2 regions of the Streptococcus sp. ELY_90 genome follow, and region 1 is predicted to be linked to the other one. Evidence: predicted binding sites of a transcription regulator. Region 1 holds the regulator's gene; the other holds the start of a gene.
The links. The regulator CtsR, encoded in region 1, represses protease genes until heat stress. The targets are predictions, from matches to a motif close to TTGGTCAAAAAAGGTCAAANA.
Positions count from the first base shown of each region.

Region 2: the regulator CtsR is predicted to act here: its motif matches at 4,168-4,188, upstream of clpP (ATP-dependent Clp protease proteolytic subunit ClpP).

Region 1 is NZ_JBZFUJ010000001.1:63,830-73,129, reverse strand. Features, by position in the region: gene gshAB (bifunctional glutamate--cysteine ligase GshA/glutathione synthetase GshB) at 1-1,277, shown strand, start outside; gene AC4HAF_RS00350 (nitroreductase family protein) at 1,384-1,986, opposite strand; gene hslO (Hsp33 family molecular chaperone HslO) at 2,142-3,014, shown strand; gene dusB (tRNA dihydrouridine synthase DusB) at 3,001-3,981, shown strand; gene AC4HAF_RS00335 (ATP-dependent Clp protease ATP-binding subunit) at 4,055-6,496, opposite strand; gene AC4HAF_RS00330 (CtsR family transcriptional regulator) at 6,493-6,957, opposite strand; gene tsf (translation elongation factor Ts) at 7,176-8,222, opposite strand; gene rpsB (30S ribosomal protein S2) at 8,352-9,137, opposite strand.
Region 2 is NZ_JBZFUJ010000009.1:21,735-31,034, forward strand. Features, by position in the region: gene AC4HAF_RS06620 (branched-chain amino acid ABC transporter permease) at 1-469, opposite strand, end outside; gene AC4HAF_RS06625 (branched-chain amino acid ABC transporter permease) at 473-1,342, opposite strand; gene AC4HAF_RS06630 (ABC transporter substrate-binding protein) at 1,426-2,598, opposite strand; gene AC4HAF_RS06635 (YlbG family protein) at 2,699-2,947, opposite strand; gene AC4HAF_RS06640 (YlbF/YmcA family competence regulator) at 2,952-3,392, opposite strand; gene clpP (ATP-dependent Clp protease proteolytic subunit ClpP) at 3,532-4,122, opposite strand; gene upp (uracil phosphoribosyltransferase) at 4,310-4,939, opposite strand; gene AC4HAF_RS06655 (MalY/PatB family protein) at 6,032-7,192, opposite strand; gene AC4HAF_RS06660 (cystathionine gamma-synthase) at 7,202-8,305, opposite strand; gene AC4HAF_RS06665 (putative polysaccharide biosynthesis protein) at 8,488-9,300, opposite strand, start outside.

The DNA.
Region 1 (9,300 bases):
AAATTGCGCTCAGCCACCCTTTGGACAAACTGCCGCAGGATGCTCCTTATCACAAGCTCCTGACAGCTATGGAAGAGCTGATTAAGCATTTCCGTCTGCCGGCTTACTATGAACAGCTCCTGGCTGACATGAAAGAGCAAGTCAGCAATCCCGAACTGACTGTCGGCGGCCGGCTTTTCAAGCACATCGACAAGCTGTCCTTGGAAACATTTGGCCGTCAAAAAGGCAAGGAATACCATGACTATGCCTGGGAAGCCTATTATGCGCTCAAAGGCTATGAAACCATGGAACTTTCCACACAAATGCTGCTTTTTGATGCGATCCAAAAAGGAATTCATTTTGATATCTTAGATGAAGGCGATCAATTTCTTAAGCTCTGGCACGATAGCCATACGGAATACGTCAAAAACGGCAACATGACCTCTAAAGATAATTATGTTGTGCCCTTAGCCATGGCTAACAAAGTCGTCACCAAAAAAATCCTAAGAGAACACGGTTATCCTGTTCCTGCCGGGGCCGAATTTGACAGCAAGGACGAGGCGCTCCGCTATTATCAGCAAGTTGAAAAGCAGGCTATCGTTGTCAAGCCCAAATCAACTAATTTCGGTCTGGGCATTTCCATTTTTGAAACACCGGCCAGCTTGACTGATTATGAAAAAGCTCTGAATATTGCCTTTCTTGAAGACTCTTCTGTTCTTGTTGAAGAATTTGTCGCCGGAACTGAATACCGCTTTTTTGTCCTTGACGGCAAATGCGAAGCTGTTCTGCTGCGGGTTGCCGCTAATGTAGTCGGTGACGGTCGTCATACAATTCGGCAGCTGGTTGAGCAAAAAAATAAAAACCCGCTGCGGGGCCGAAATCACCGCTCACCGCTTGAAATCATCGAACTTGGAGATATTGAGCAGCTCATGCTGCAGCAGCAAGGCTACACACCGGAAAGTGTCTTACCGGACGGAGTCAAGGTTAATTTGCGCGGCAATTCCAACATTTCAACAGGCGGCGATTCTATTGATATCACAGAAACTATGGACACCAGCTACAAGCAGCTGGCTGCTGACATGGCTAAAGCCATGGGAGCTTGGGCCTGCGGTGTTGATTTGATTATTCCGGATGCTGCTTTAAAAGCAAGCAAGGACAATCCGCATTGTACCTGCATTGAGCTCAATTTCAATCCTTCCATGTACATGCATACCTATTGTCAGGAAGGCCCGGGGCAAATTATTACCGGAAAAATATTGGCTAAGCTGTTCCCTGAAGTTCCTATTCATTTCGACTAAAAAGAAAAAGCGACATGCAAAACAGATCTGGTTACTGTCAGCATGCCGCTTTTTTATGTTTAAAAATTCTCAAGCAGATAAAATTTGCTCTGTAAGGCTTTTTTGCTTAAGCTCCGAAAACTTTGAAACGGTCTTCATCGGCTGCAAAGTCTTTGTCACCTGCAGGAGCCTCAATAGAACCAAACGGTGCCTGAGCACGCAGTTTCCAATTAGCCGGCAGACCATACTTTTCAGCAACCTGAGCATCAACCAGAGGATTGTAGTGCTGAACACTCATGCCAATATTTTGCTCTGCCAAAGCCATCCAAGCTGCATAAAGGGCTATGCCGTGCGCTTGTTCAGACCATGGCTGAAAATTATCGGCATAAAGCGGGAAGTTTTCTTCCAGATTTTTAACGATGTCTTGATCTTCAAAAAAGAGAATGGTTCCGACACCGGCTGCAAAGCTTTCTAATTTAGCTTTTGTTCCTTCGAAAGCCTCAGCTGGCGTTACCTTTTCTAATTCACTGTAAGCAATCTTATTCCAGAAATTCTCAGATTCTTCACCAAACAGAATGACTGCTCGGCTGGTTTGTGAGTTAAAGGCTGAAGGTGCTTGCTTAATGGCATTTTTAATCAAGTCCGTAAGTTCAGCTTCTGATAAGGAAACATTTTTACCCAAGGCATAAATGCTGCGGCGTTGTTTTTGTAAATCTAAAAAATTTGACATATGATAATTGCCTCCATTTGTATTTGTAAGGCTATTATACATTTATTACTAATTAGTATCAATTAATTTGCTTATTCTTTTATAAAAGTACTGACAGCGTGTTTTACAGAGTTCCCATTCTGTCACTTCCCTCAATTTATGTTAAAATAAAAGGTATGGATAAACTTATTAAATCAATTTCACAATCAGGAGCTTTCCGTGCTTATGTGCTGGACAGCACTGAGACAGTTCGGACGGCTCAGGAAAAACATCAGACCCTTTCAAGCTCGACAGTTGCCTTAGGCCGTACACTGATTGCCAGTCAAATTTTGGCAGCCAATCAAAAAGGAGACAGCAAGGTAACCGTCAAAGTCATTGGCGACTCTTCTTTTGGCCACGTCATCTCAGTGGCTGATACCAAGGGCAATGTCAAGGGCTATATTCAAAATAAAGGGGTTGACATCAAAAAAACCGCAACTGGTGAAATAGTTGTCGGTCCTTTCATGGGAAATGGGCAGTTCGTCGTTATCACAGACTACGGTACCGGCAATCCCTATACCTCATCTACACCCTTGGTTTCCGGAGAAATCGGAGAAGATCTGGCCTACTATCTGACAGAAAGTGAGCAGACACCTTCAGCAGTCGGTTTAAATGTTCTTTTGGATGATAAAGACAAGGTCAAGGTAGCCGGCGGTTTCATGCTGCAGGCTCTGCCCGGCGCTTCTGATGAAGAAATTACCCGCTATGAAAAACGCATCCAAGAGATGCCTGCCATTTCAAGCCTTTTGGAATCTGACAATCCTATTGAAGCTCTGCTTTTGGCACTTTACGGCGAAGACGGCTACAAGGTGCTCTCTGAAGAAGACATCCGCTTTGCCTGCGACTGCTCGCGCAAGCGTTTTGAAGAGGCCTTAAAAACCCTGCCTGCTCATGACCTTCAGGAAATGAAGGAGCAAGATCAGGGAGCAGAAATTGTCTGCCAATTCTGCGGAAAAACGTACAACTTTACTGAAAAGGATTTAGAGGAGATGATTCATGACCAAGCTTAACAGCTCATTTATGATTGACAACGTTGAAATCCCCCATCGCACTGTTTTAGCTCCGATGGCCGGTGTCACAAATTCTGCTTTCCGCACGATTGCTAAGGAATTCGGAGCAGGACTTGTGGTGATGGAAATGGTCTCTGACAAGGGAATTCAGTACAACAATGAAAAAACACTGCACATGCTTCATATTGATGAGGAAGAACATCCTGTTTCCATTCAGCTTTTTGGCAGCGACGGTGACAGCTTAGCGCGCGCAGCCGAATTCATTCAGGCCAACACTCAGGCTGACCTTGTTGACATTAACATGGGCTGTCCGGTCAACAAAATCGTTAAAAATGAAGCTGGAGCCATGTGGCTCAAGGATCCTGACAAGATCTATTCCGTTGTCTCAACGGTTAAATCTGTCCTTGATATTCCACTGACAGTCAAAATGCGGACAGGCTGGTCGGAGCCTTCCTTAGCCGTTGAAAATGCCTTAGCAGCTGAGTCTGCCGGTGTTGCTGCCTTGGCCATGCACGGGCGCACGCGCGAGCAAATGTATACCGGCAAATGCGACCATGAAACACTGGCTAAAGTAGCCAAAGCTCTCACCAAGATTCCTTTCATTGCTAATGGAGATATTCGCTCTGTCGAAGATGCTAAATTTATGATTGATGAAGTAGGTGCCGATGCTGTTATGGTGGGCCGCGCCGCTAGAAGTAATCCTTATATCTTCACCCAGATAAACCATTATTTTGAAACTGGAGAAGTCTTAGATAATCTGCCCTTCAGCAAAATGCTGGACATTGCCCAAGACCACCTGAAACGCTTAGTCGATCTTAAAGGGGAAACCATTGCCGTCAGAGAATTCCGCGGCTTGGCACCGCACTATCTTCGCGGGACATCCGGTGCCGCTAAAATCAGATCTGCTGTATCCCGGGCAGAGACTCTTACTGAGGTGAAAAATATTTTCGCTCAGGTTCATTCTTGACACTGTAAGCTTTGCACTAAGTATAATATAAAATAAGGAGACTGGAATTTTCTTCCGGTCTCCTTTTCATAGATTAGACAATATCAAATTTAAGCTTATCTTTTTGAACACCGATTTTCAGCGTCTGACCGCCGGCCAGCTCTCCGGAAAGAACAAGCTCTGCCAGTTTATCTTCGACTTCGGTCTGAAGACTTCTGCGAAGCGGCCGCGCTCCCATTTCCGCATCATAGCCGATCTGCGCCAAATGTTTAAGCGCTGAGCTCTGGAATTTAAGGGTAATGCCTTGCTCGGCCAGATGAGAAATCAGCGGCTGCACCATAATTTTGACAACATCACGCATATTTTCCTCAGTGAGATTATGAAAGACAACCTTTTCATCAATACGATTGATGAATTCAGGACGGTAAGCTTTTTTGAGTTCTTCTAAAATACGGCTTTCCATAGCCTGATAATCATGAGAAAAATCCTTAGCTCCAAAGCCGACAGTCTTATCATCCCGCAGAGCTGTTGCTCCAAGATTTGAGGTCATAATAATAATCGTATTTGAAAAATCAACTTTCCGCCCGCGGCTGTCAGTCAAAACTCCGTCATCCAGTACCTGCAAAAGGACATTAAAAATATCCGGATGAGCCTTTTCAACTTCATCAAAAAGCAGCACAGAATAAGGTTTGTTGCGAACTTTTTCGGTCAGCTCGCCGCCTTCTTCATAGCCGACATAGCCCGGAGGAGCTCCGTTGAGGCGTGAAGCCGCAAATTTTTCCATGTACTCACTCATATCAAAGCGAATAAGTGCTGACTCGTCATCAAAGAGAACTTCTGCCAAAGCTTTGGCCAGTTCTGTCTTTCCGACACCTGTAGGCCCCAGAAACATAAAGGATCCGATCGGACGCTTGCCGATTCGAATGCCCGACTGATTTCGGCGAATAGCACGGCTCACTGCAGAAATGGCCGTATCTTGACCGATCACCCGCTTATGCAGTTCCTTTTCCAAATTGAGGTACTTTTTACTGTCGGCCTGAGTCATCTTGCTTACCGGAATCCCGGAAAGTTTGCTCAGGGTTTCTAAAATCGCGTCTTCGCCGACTGCCACTCGTTTTTTAAGCAGAGGTTTTTCTTCTTTTTTCAATAAACGGCGGGCAGCAGCTATATCTTTATCAATAATCGCTTGATCCAAGTCCGTCAAAAAGGCAGGGGCCTTTTTTTTCACCGATCCCTGTACCGCAGCACTGGCCTCATCTAAGAGATCAATAGCTGAATCAGGCAAGTTCTTGCCGGTCAGGTAACGATGCGCTGCTCTAACTGCTGTTTTGACAGCTCCATCAGAAATCGTCACATGGTGATAGTCTTCGTAATTTTTCTTTAAGCCAAGCAGAATCTGATAGGCCTCTTCTTCGCTGGGCTCTTCAATAGTTACCTTAGCAAAGCGGCGGGAGAGAGCAGAGTCCTTTTCGATATGCTTTTGGTATTCTTCTTGGGTCGTTGCACCAATCGTTCTAAGCGTACCGCGCGCTAGGGCCGGTTTGAGAATATTGGCCGCATCAAGCGTGCTGTCAATTCCGCTGCCAGAGCCCATAATGGTATGCAGCTCATCAATAAAGAGGATAATGTGCCCGTCTGCCTCAATATCCGCGATAATCTGATTCATGCGTTCTTCAAAGTCACCGCGGAAACGCGTTCCCGCTACAACACTCATCATATCCAGCTCTAAGACTTTCATATCTGCCAATTCAAAAGGCACGGCACTGTCCACGATGCGCTGAGCAAGACCGTAAGCCAGTGCTGTTTTACCAACTCCGGCATCACCGACTAAAACCGGATTGTTTTTTGTCTTGCGGCTTAAAATCTGGATCATGCGCGAAATTTCTTTTTCCCGGCCAATAACAGGCTCTAAGCGTCCTTTGCGGGCCAGATCGGTCAAGTCCCGTGTGAAATCTGCCAGTTCACCTGTCATGCTGGGCGGTTTCATTAAATCTGAAAACTGACCGTTCGTCTTGTTTTTCTTAGGCTTGCGCATTTCAAAAATGGCTTTGATATCCTCTTTTGAAAAACCTGCATAGCGTTCAACAGCCTTGCGTAAATCAAGCAGACGGACAGATTCGCCATCGTCTTTGATTTGAAAGCCGACCAATTCTAAAATCCGCGTTGCCAGCAGATTGGGATTGAGCAGCATGGCAAATAAAACATGCTCTGTTCCCACTTCTTTGGCATGAGTTGCCTGACTGATAGCATAAGCCTCTGTCAAGGTTCGGCTCAGGGCATTGGATTGCTCCAGCAGCGTTATATCACCGCTTGGTTTTTTCGGTCTTCGTCCAACCGCCAAAACAGCTGCCGCCTGGTAATCTTCAAACTGGACATCGTCCCCAAATTCAGCAAAACTCAAGCCGGCTACTGAGCTGTCAATTTCAACCATAGCAAGGAGGACATGCCAGCTTTCAAGATAGGCACTTTCAAAGCGGGCAGCTTCAAACTGAGCCAGTCGGAAGACTTCCTGCATTTTCAATGAATAATCGGTCATAGATGGTATCCTTTTCTGTCTAAACGTTGTAGTATTTTACGAAGCATACGGGCTCGGATTTTAGGGCTGTCTGCACCCAGAACGTCATCTCCGGCAGCCGACAAGATAATATTTCCCTCACGCTCACTGATAATTTTTTCATCAAAGAGGAGCTGGATAATATCGGTGAAAACCTGCTCACTGATCTGCTCGCCAATATTTGCTTCCAGATTATTAAGCATCTGATGCTGGTCTGAAAAACGAATTTTAGCAATGCGGATATAACCGCCGCCGCCCCGTTTGCTTTCGACAAGGTAGCCGCGGCTCTCGGTAAAACGTGTTTTAATCACATAGTTGATCTGACTGGGAACAACACTGAAACTGTCCGCTAAAGCACTTCTCTTAATTTCTGCAAAACCAGACTGAGCCAGTATTTTTTTGATATATTCTTCAATACTGTCAGACGTATTTTTTGATGTCATGATCTCGACTCCTTCCCAGTCACTTTGACTATAACTGACCTTATTATACCGAAAAATAATACATTTGGAAAGCAAGAGCCTTGAAAGTTCTAAATCTCTGATAAGGGCGCCTTTTAAGCAGCTTTGAGTGCAGTTAAAACTGCGCCCGCAACAGGATGACATTATAAAATCGGAATCCCATAGGGATCCCGATGTTTATTTCTGTTTCAAATTAACAGTTAGTCTTGATTATTCAAGGCAGCAGCCATTGTTGCAGCAACTTCATTTTCAAAGTCATTGGCAGCTCTTTCGATACCTTCACCAACTTCAAAACGGACAAAGCTGATCGCTTTAGCGTTTACTGATTCAAGGTAAGCTTCAACAGTCTTGCTGTCATCCATGATGTAAACTTGGGACAGCAAGGTATATTGTTGGTCAACTTTGGTATTGTCAAGCATGAAGCGGCCCATTTTACCTGGAATAATCTTATCCCAAATTTTTTCTGGTTTCCCTTCAGCTTTAAGCTCAGCCTTGATATCTTCTTCGGCCTGAGCAATAACCTCATCGGTTAATTGCAGTTTTGAACCATACTTAAGAAGCGGCAGTGCTGGTTTATCAACCATGGCACGGCTTTCGTTGTCCTGTTCGATCTTATGGTTCATTTGAGCCAATTCGTCATGGATAAATTCTTCGCTCAATTCTTGATAAGAAAGGACAGTCGGATTCATTGCTGCTACGTGCATAGCTACTTGTTTAGCAAGGGCTTCGTCTGCACCTTCAAGCACTGTTACAACACCGATTTTACCGCCATTATGCTGGTAAGCTCCAAAGACTTGGTCATCTGCTTTTTCAACAAGGGCAAAGCGGCGGAAAGAAATTTTTTCACCGATTGTTGCTGTCGCATTAACATAGGCAGCTTCCAATGTTTCACCTGAAGCCAAAGTCACTTTAAGAGCTTCGTCATTGTTGGCAGGTTTTTGTTCTGCAATAGCTTTTGCAGACTCATTAACTAATTCAACAAATTGAGCATTCTTTGCAACAAAGTCAGTTTCTGCATTGACTTCAACAATAGCTGCCACGTTGCCGTTAACATAAATGCCTGTCAAGCCTTCGGCAGCAACACGGTCAGCTTTTTTCGCTGCCTTAGCGATTCCTTTTTCGCGCAGAAGCTCAACCGCTTTGTCCATGTCTCCTTCAACTTCAACCAATGCCTTTTTAGCATCCATTACACCGGCACCAGTTTTTTCACGCAATTCTTTAACAAGAGCTGCAGTAATATTTGCCATGATTATTCCTCCAATTTTAATGATAAAAGGGGAGGGCTAGGCCCCGCCCCTTAGGTTATGTACATTATTATGATTAAAGATGGGTAAAATAAAGCATTTTACCTTATTAACACATTTAATATCGATGACTTAGTCTTCGTTTGAACCTTCAACAACTTCAACGATTTCTTCGATTGAATCAGCTTGTGTGTCGTCAGCTGCAAGTTCTGCTTCAACCGCTTCAACACTGTCTTCACCTTGACGGCCTTCGATAACAGCATCAGCCAGTTTACTTGTAATCAGTTTAACCGCGCGGATAGCATCATCATTTGCCGGGATAATAACATCAATGTCATCCGGATCAGCGTTGGTATCAACCATTGCTACAACAGGAATACCAAGTTTCTTAGCTTCTTTAACAGCAATTTGTTCTTTATGCGGGTCAACGATGTAGATAACATCTGGAATGCGAGGCATATCTTCGATACCGCCCAAGAATTTTTCAAGACGGGCACGCTGTTTGTTCAACAGGGCAACTTCTTTCTTAGGAAGAACTTCAAAAGTTCCGTCAGCTTCCATTTGTTTAATTTCTTTAAGACGTGCAATACGTTTTTGGATAGTATCCCAGTTTGTCAATGTACCGCCCAACCAACGGTGGTTGATGTAAAATTGACCAGCACGTTCTGCTTCTTCTTTAATAGCTTCTGAAGCTTGCTTTTTAGTACCGACAAACAAGATAACCGCATCATTAGCTGCTGCATCGCGAACAAAGTCGTAAGCTTGATCAGCCAATTTTACAGTTTGCTGAAGGTCGATAACGTGGATACCGTTACGTTCTGTGAAGATGTACTTAGCCATCTTAGGGTTCCAGCGACGAGTTTGGTGACCAAAGTGAACACCAGCCTCAAGAAGTTGTTTCATTGAAATTACTGCCATGAGTATTTCTCCTTTGTTGTTTTTTCGCCTCTCTCAGACTTCAGCTTGCAGCCCAACCTTAAGGGCAACCAGACCACAATTCATCTAAGATGAGTATTACCGCATTTCTGCGACTTTACTATCATATCAAAATTAAGAAAAAAATGCAAGAGAATTCTACTTC
Region 2 (9,300 bases), on a different contig from region 1:
AAGTCGTGTACTTCAGGATTCCCATAATGCCTCGGGAACCATTGGTCAGACTGCCGCCGTTTTCAATCAGCTTGCGGATAATCTCAGCTACACCTAGGGTTGCAATTGCCAAATAATCTCCCGTCAGACGCAGGGTCGGAATGCCAACGACCAAGGCAACAACAGCCGTCACCACCATCCCCACAAAAATGGATAGGTAAAAACCGGCATAGGTTGGCATTTGCGTTGTCAAAATAGCCGTTGCATAGGCTCCGATAGCCATAAATCCGGCCTGTCCCAAAGAAAGCTGACCGGAAAAGCCAAGAACCAGATTGGTTCCCAAAGCCATAATAATGCTGATTCCGATACCCATCAGAATTTGGGTATAATAAACATCAATGATACCGGCACTGATAAGAACGGATAAAAAGAGAAAGATGACAAGAACCAGCGCAAGCCAGCTTAAATTTGCTTTTAAATTTTTCTTCATTGCTTACACCTTCTCTTTCACATTTTTTCCTAAAATACCCGCTGGTCTTACCAAAAGAATAATGATAAGAACGGCATAAACTACAGCGTCTCTGTAACTTGCAAGTCCGATGGAAACAGAGAAAGTTTCCAAAAGGCCGATTAAGAAACCGCCTACAGCAGCACCTGGAATAATACCGATACCGCCCAGAACAGCAGCGACGAAAGCCTTAATACCCGGAACCATTCCCATCAAAGGATCCACAGAATTATAATAAAGGCCGATCAAAACACCGCCGGCACCCGCAAGAGCAGATCCCAAAGCAAATGTAAAGCTGATTGTGCTGTTAACATTAATCCCCATCAGCTGAGCTGCGTCACTGTCAACGGACACTGCCCGCATGGCTTTCCCCATTTTGGTCTTTTGGACAACAAACTGCAGAGCCAGCATGAGGAAAATTGAAACTCCCAGAATAATCAGCTGTATATTGGTGACACTGATTGGGCCAAAATTGTATTTGACAGTGGCAAGTGTCTGCGGAAAAGCATGTTTGTTGGCACCGACAAGGCGGACCATGCTGTATTCAAGAAAGAAAGAAACACCTATAGCTGTAATCAGAGCAGCAATCCGTGTTGAATTTCTCAGAGGTCTGTAAGCTAAAAACTCGATAACAACCCCCAAAACAGCTGTCAAAACCATCGTCAGTACGAGAGCCACAAAGAAATTCAGATGATACTGTGTAATAAGGAAGTAGCCGATGAAGGCCCCCATCATGTAAATATCTCCGTGGGCAAAGTTAATCAACTTGATAATTCCATAAACCATGGTATAACCAAGGGCTAACAGCGCATAAACACTCCCAAGGATAAGACCATTTATAAGTTGTTGGAGCATATAATTTTACCAAACTTTCTATAAATAAATAATATCTGGGAAGAAGGCTCCCCAGATTTTAATTGTTTAGGCTTAAGCCAGCCTTATTTGGCTTCAACAGCTGTTGCTGTAGATTCCTTACCGTCTTTAAGACCGACCATAACAGCAGATTTAACAGGATTGTGCTTCTTATCAATTGTCATCTTACCTGTTACACCTTCAAAGTTTTTCAGTTTAGCAAGTTTTTCTGCCATATCTTTTGATGTTTTGGCATCTTTTGCAGAATCAGCAATCATGTAAACTGAATCATAAGCCAAAGCGGCAAACATATTTGGTTCTTCACCGTATTTTGCCTTGTAAGCTTTTAAGAATTTTTCCGCCTTGCTCGTTAAATCAACTTTTGTTGAATAACCAGATACATAGTAAACATTGTTTGTATTAGCTGCACCGGCACCTTCAATATACTTAGCGTCATTGAATCCGTCAGGGCCTAAGATCGGCTGATTAAGTCCCATATCACGTGCCTGCTTGGTAATCAAACCAGTTTCAGTGTAGTAGCCGGGGATAACGATGGCATCAAAATCTTTTCCTTTGAATTTTGTAAGAGCTGCTTGGAAATCTTGGTCTTTCGCTTGGAAAGTATCTTCAACCGTAATCTTTCCTTTATATGCTTTCTTGAATGAATCGGCAATACCTTGAGCGTAGTCGCTTGATTTATCATAGTAAAGAGCAACCTTTTTAGCTTTCAGCGTATCTGTAGCATATTTTGAAATGATTTTCCCTTGGAAACTGTCTTGGAAAGTTGTACGGAAAACAAAATCCTGTACCTTGCCTTTGGAGTAAGTCAGGCTGTCTTGTGTTCCGGATGGTGTTACAAGCGGTACTGCAGCATCATTAGCATTTGGGCTGGCTGCAGCTGTCGCACCGGATGTTGCCGGACCTAAAATAGCATTGACCTTGCTTTGAGTTGCAAGATTGGTTGAAATGGTTGCCGCTTCGCCATTATCTGATTTATTATCCTTGGAGACAACTTCAAGCTTTTTGCCGTCAACACCGCCTGCCTTGTTGATTTCCTCAACAGCAAGATCAGCACCGTGTTTTTCAGCCTGTCCATAAGCCGCTACATCCCCTGACAGTTCAAGGTTGTAGCCGATTTTTACGGTATCTCCGATTTTATTGCCGGCAGCGCCTGATGAGCTGCCCGGTGCAGAACCACAAGCTGCAAGAACAGCTGCACTGACAAAAGAAAGAGCTGCTAGAGCCAATTTTTTCTTCATTGTTTTCTCCTTAAAATTATCTTAAATTATAGTCATCAATAAGAATACTGAATTATCTGAAAATTGTCAAGCATATTTTCTTATTTTTTGCAGACTGTCTTTACCGCAGCAAACTGCCGACAAAATCCTGATCAATATCATCTAAATGGGACGGAACAGCTTTTTTTACAAACTTAAGATTCTGAAGTTCTTCAATGACGGCATCAGCATCTCTTTGATCCACATAAATCACCAAATAGCGCATGCGGTGGGAATGGTAGAGTATATTTCCGTATTTGTTCAGTTTCCTGGCATCACGGTTGTAATACAGATAAACAACAATGCCTAATCGCTTCGTTTTTTCAAACATTTTCTTATCCTTCTTTGATGTTTTTTCCGCGCCCCATCTCATGGGGTGGCTTATGAGGTGCTAAGGGCAGTCCTGTATCGACAAAAATATCCGGTGAAATAGCTGCTGCTATCTTTTGAGACATCTCAGCTAAAACAGTCTGCAGGTCTACTTCAGCCCTCCTTAGAGCGACAATTTTATCATCGAGGTCCAGCTGCCGCTTTTGCCTCAGGACTTCTTTTTTTAACTGACTGACTTCCGGCCGGTATTTCCCAAAAGACTGCTGCCTGTCATAATCCTCTTTTAACTCCTGAAAAGCAGTGATTTTTGCTTGCAGGTCTTCATCTGATGAAACTGCTTTTGCAGCCGCCTTGTACGTCTTAACGGTTTCTAACTCTAAAAAAGCTGCAATCACATCATCAAGAGCTTCGTCTATAGCCAACAGCTGATCATCAATTTTTAACATAATGCCATTATATCAAAAAATTCCGGCTTCGTCTTTTCTCTTAAACCTGTCAGGCCTTTTCAACAAAAAACGGATGAGAGCCGCTAGGTTTGCTCTCATCCGTTTTTATTTTCTAAGAGAAGTCTTGCTGCAATCAGCCTTACTTCAGTTCATTATTTTCCATAATTTCATCGATGAAGCCGTATTTGAGGGTTTCTTCGGCATCCATCCAGTAGTCGCGTTCAGCATCTTTGTGAATCTGTTTAACGGTCTTGCCGGAGTTATCTGACAAAATCTTTTCCAGTTTCTTACGTGTTTTCAAGAGCTGTTCAGCAGCAATAGCCATATCTGTCTGCTGCGTACCGCCGCCTGTACCGCCCATTGGCTGGTGAATCAGATATTCAGCATTCGGTAACATGAAACGTTTGCCCTTGGTACCGCTGGATGCAATGATTGTTCCCATTGACGCTGCTATTCCCATAACAATGGTCTGAACGTCTGATTTGATGAAATTCATGGTATCAACAATTGCTAAACCAGCTGAAACAGAACCGCCCGGTGTATTAATATAAAGATAGATATCTTTGGTATTGTCCTGTGCATCCAGGAAAAGAAGCTGAGCAATGATGGAATTGGCCATATTGTCTTCTACCGGACCCGTCAGCATAATAATACGATCTTTTAAAAGACGTGAATAAATGTCATAAGAACGTTCTCCACGGCTTGTTTGTTCAATAACTACAGGAATCATAATTGTTTTTCTCCTTTAATTCAATCTTGGAGTTATTATATCTCATTGGTCAAAAAAGGTCAAATATTTACTTCCGATTTTTGAAACTTTTCTCTGCTCAGCAGTTTCAGCAGAAAATACAGGCAAGGCTGCCGAAAAAATCAACAGCCAGCCTGCTTTTTCCCTATTTTTATCAGAAAATTGCTGCTTACTTAGTTCCAAAAAGACGGTCGCCTGCATCCCCAAGACCCGGAACAATATAACCTTTTGCGTTGAGCTGTTCATCCAGAGCGGCTGTATAGATATCAATGTCCGGATGGGCTTCCTGCAGTTTTTTAACGCCTTCAGGTGCTGCAACCAAAGAGACAAACTTGATATTGGCTGCTCCGCGTTTTTTCAGAGAATCAATAGCCAAGACGGCTGAGCCGCCGGTAGCAAGCATCGGATCCACTACAAAAATCTGCCGCTGATCAATGTCCTCAGGAAGTTTTACCAGATACTCTACCGGCTCTAAGGTTTCTTCATCACGGTACATACCGATATGACCGACCTTAGCGGCCGGAACCAAACTTAAAAGACCGTCAACCATGCCAATACCGGCACGCAAAATGGGAACAATGGCCAGCTTTTTACCTGTCAGCTGTTTTTGAACCGTCTTTGTAATCGGTGTTTCTATTTCCACTTCTTCCAGTGGCAATTCGCGGGAAACTTCGTAACCCATAAGCATAGCAATCTCATTTACCAGTTCGCGAAAATGCTTGGTTGATGTATCTTCTCGCCGTAAAATAGAGAGTTTATGCTGAATCAGTGGATGCGAAATAACTTGAAATTTACCCATAGGAAAAACCGCCTTCTATTTATTTCTTTTTATTATAGCATAAAACCCACTAACTTTTGTGAAAAGTCAGCAGGCTTTTTCAGGATTGCCTCCATGGATACAGGGTTAATGTTTGAAAATACCTCTATTTTTACTAATGCAAGAGATAATAACCAAACAGACCAAGCAAAATGATGACACAGATAAATGAAATCACTCAGACTGAAGAAAAAGTCTATTTTCTCAAAAAGTAATATTTTGTTATGATACTTTCCTTAGGTAGCACGGACGGCAAAACCAAACGTCAACGCTATAGCTTTTGACTAGGTTTTGCATTAGATTGCCGTTAGAAATAGTATCGATTTCTAACGGCAATCGTCATAGCGACTTCCTTCGGAATTCCATACCTAGATTTTGAGCCTAGGCCTCAAAATCTCCGAGAGGCAGAAACTCAATGTTTCTGCCCCTTTTGCTACATCGGAAAGTATCGGATTAGGCTTTGATCATTTCTATATCATCTTACAAAAGCGAAAAGTGATACAATTCTATGATGAAATTTTAGAGAGAATTTAGTTTTGGGAGTTTGTCTACAACCTGATCACTATGTTTTTACTGCGGTAAGAAACAAGTGCCAGGACACAAAGAGCAAGCAAGACTAAAATGAACCGCATTATGCTCATAAACTAACATCACCTTTTCTAAAATTTGTGCTGATATTTTTTAATGAATTCAATATACACCTGCTTTGGTCAGTGCACCACCAAGCCAATTTATTATTTTTTACGATTCTTTAGATTTAAGAGCGTTAATACAAGCAGTGCTGTAATTGCTCCAACGATAAAGTACTCCATATTGATATCCTATCATAAATATTCATGGGCTAAGTAAGTCACCCCACCACCAATTGCGCCAGTTACAGCTCCTATAAATCCTTCTCCTACACCACATGCCACTGCCCCTGTTACAGTCCCTACACCAGGACAGACCGAGGTACCGCCAATTGCACCAGTATATATTCCATGAGCTGCTCCAGCAGCTGCTCCTCCAAGTCCGCCCACACTACTTGCATCGTTAAAAGGAGGTGCCGGTATTTTTTATCTGCTTAGCAGCTGTTTATTTTGGAAAAACTTTAGCTAAGCGCTCACAGGCTTCCTGCAAGACAGCTGTGGGAGCAGCGAGGTTGAGGCGGGCATGGCCTGCTCCTTCCTTGCCAAAGGTCGATCCGACATTGAGAATCAGCTTAGCTTCTTCTTTGATTTTTTGGTGGAGCTCCTCGTCTGATAAGTTATAGGCTGAGAAATCCAGCCATACGAGATAGGTTCCTTCTGGTTTCATGACCTTAATCTTAGTATGCTGCTCCAAATAGTCCGCGAGGAAATTGCTGTGCTTTTCCAGAAGCGCTTTTAATTCCGTCAGCCAGGGTTTGCCGTAACGAAAGGCGGTTTCTGTTGTTATAAGGCCGATCGTCGGCACTTCATGCTGATTATTGGCTAACTGCCGTTTCTTGAACTGAGCTCGCAATGCTGGATTTTCAATAATAGCAAAACTATTTTTCGTTCCGGCTACATTAAAGGTTTTAGTCGCACTGGAAAGAACCAGACTGAACTGCCCAAAGTCGCCGACGGTATTGATACTGTGGTGTTTATGACCAAACAGGGCTAAATCCTGATGGATCTCATCAGAAACAAGAATAACACCATACTTTTGGCACAGTTCAGCTACTTTTCGCAATTCTTCAGCTGTCCAGACCCGTCCTCCTGGATTATGGGGACTGCAGAAAAGATAAAGTTTGACCTGATGTTCTGCCATGTCTTTTTCTAATTGGGTAAAATCAATTTCAAAATGACCGTTTCTTTCCACCAAAGAATTTTCAATCAAGCGGCGGTTGTTGAGCTTGACAGAGCGGGCAAAGGGAGGATAAACCGGCGTATTGATGAGCACTGCGTCCTGCTCCTGGGTGAAAGCCTGAATGGCTACTGATATAGCAGGGACGACGCCTTCAATAAGGACAATAGCTTCCTTATCCACCTGATAGCCATGTTCTGTTTTTTCCCAATCCTGAATCGCTTCAACTACACCATCCCAAACATAAGGATAGCCGTAAACGCCAAAATCGGCATAGCGCTGAATAGCAGCCTGCATTTCTGGAAAAGCTAAAAAATCCATATCAGCCACCCATAAAGGCAGCAGATCCTTGTCCTTTTGGACTTCCTGCCATTTTACCGAATGCGTTTTGATGCGATCAGGTACTGTTGTAAAATCAAATTGACTCATTTTTATCTCCTATGCTTCTAAAACCGTTTTTAAATCATTAATTAAGTCTTCTGCGTCCTCAATTCCGATTGACAGCCGCAGCAAGTCATCCGTCAGACCATAAGAATGCCGGATATGAGCAGGTATATCCAAGTGTGTCTGCGTTGCTGGATAGGTAATCAGGCTTTCAATACCGCCTAAGCTTTCCGCAAAAGTAAAGACCTCCAGGCCGTTAATAATCTCCGGAATCCTGTCTTCGTCAGCTACTTTGAAAGAGACCATGCCAGCTTTGCCGGTATAGAAAACATCTTTGACTGCGGGTGATTGTTCCAAATAGGCTGCAATCGCCTTGGCATTTTGTGTTGACTTTTCCATGCGCAGTTTCAATGTTTTGAGCCCGCGCATAAGCAAGTATGCATCAAAGGGCGACAGCGTCGGTCCCGTAGTATTCTGGTCATAAAACAGTTTATCATAAATATCTTTATTGCTGGTCATCAAAACACCGGCTAAGACATCGTTGTGCCCAGACAGGTATTTGGTCGCCGAATGCAGGACAACATCAGCTCCCAAAGGGATGGGATTTTGATAAACAGGACTGTAAAAGGTATTATCAACAATCACTTTGGCACCGTGAGCATATGCAGTCTGGGCAATCTTTTTAATGTCAAATTCAACCATCAGCGGATTGGTCGGTGTTTCAATATAGACATAATCGGTGTCATCTGAAACAGCAGCGATCAGCTCATCTTCCCTATTGGCATAGGTAAAGGAAAATCTGCCCCTTTCTTCCTGCTCATTAAACCAACGAAAAGATCCGCCATACAAATCACGCGCGGCAACAATTTTGCTGCCGGCAGGAAAGCCATTAAAAAGCAAAACCAAGGCTGCCATACCAGATGCTGTCACTACAGCATAGTCTGCTTTTTCAATCTTAGCCAGCGTTTCTTCCAAGACAGCACGGGTAGGATTTTTGGTCCGCGTGTAATCAAAACCGGTAGACTGACCAAATTCCGGATGCCGGTAGGTCGTTGAAAAATGAAGGGGCGCAATCAAAGCGCCGGTTGTTTTATCTGTATTGATGCCTGCATGGGCTAAGATGGTTTCTAATTTATAATCTTTATCTTTGTCCGTCATAGTTTTTGCCTTTCAAACCTAATGAGTTTATTTTACCACTTATTCCTTGCTGCAGCGGTCTTTGCCGCTATTCTATTTCTTAATAGTCGGCTATAAAAAATAACTATAGCTGCGATGATACTCCTGTGACTGAGCAAAAAATCCCCCGTCAGCCTGAGCTGCCGGGGGATAAGAAGTTTAGATTATTCCAGATGCAGTTTTTGACGGAGAACCTGGGCTTTTTCTCCCAGCATCTTATCCAACAAGTGAGTCATAAGCCCTAAGATACCGTAGACAGCTATGCCTACGCAGCCTATCAGCAAAACATAGATAAGACTTGGCAGTCTGCCGCTGTCAGCTAAGAAAAGGCTAAGCAGCCAAGCAGAAACAGCAACAGCAAGGCTCATCAGAGCGGTTAAAATAAGCACTAACAGGCTTGTCCTTCTGACAGCCCTGCGGCTAAAGCCTGTAATCTTGTGAATGCGCAGATACATGAGCACAATAGGCACCAGCAAGGCAAGGCTTGTTGAAATAATCGGGCCGTATGCATGAAACAGATAAATCAAGGGAACCTGCAAAAGCAATTTGATGATGACCCCATAAGCAAAATATCTGATTGCTTTGCGATTTTCAAACAGAGCCTGCAGCATAGGCGCCAAAACAGTATAAATAGCTAAAATGACCGTCTGTAAAAGAGAGGCCGTAAACAAGCCCAAAGACTGCCCCTGCGGAATACCGTAAAAGACAGTATAGAGAGGCCTGGCCAAAATAACAGAACCAGCAATAGCCGGAATAATAAAGGCCATCAGCATTTGCAGATTGTTAACAACTAAACGAGCGGAAGCTCTTCTGTCCTTTTTGACAAAGTTTTCCGTCAACAAAGGGATACCGACACCGGCAATGGCTGTCGCAACCGCAATCAAAATCATGGTTACCTTGCCTGGATTGGTTGAGAAATAAGCAAACATCACCTTTAATTCTCTATTGGAATAGGCGGTAAAAAGAGCCATAGTATT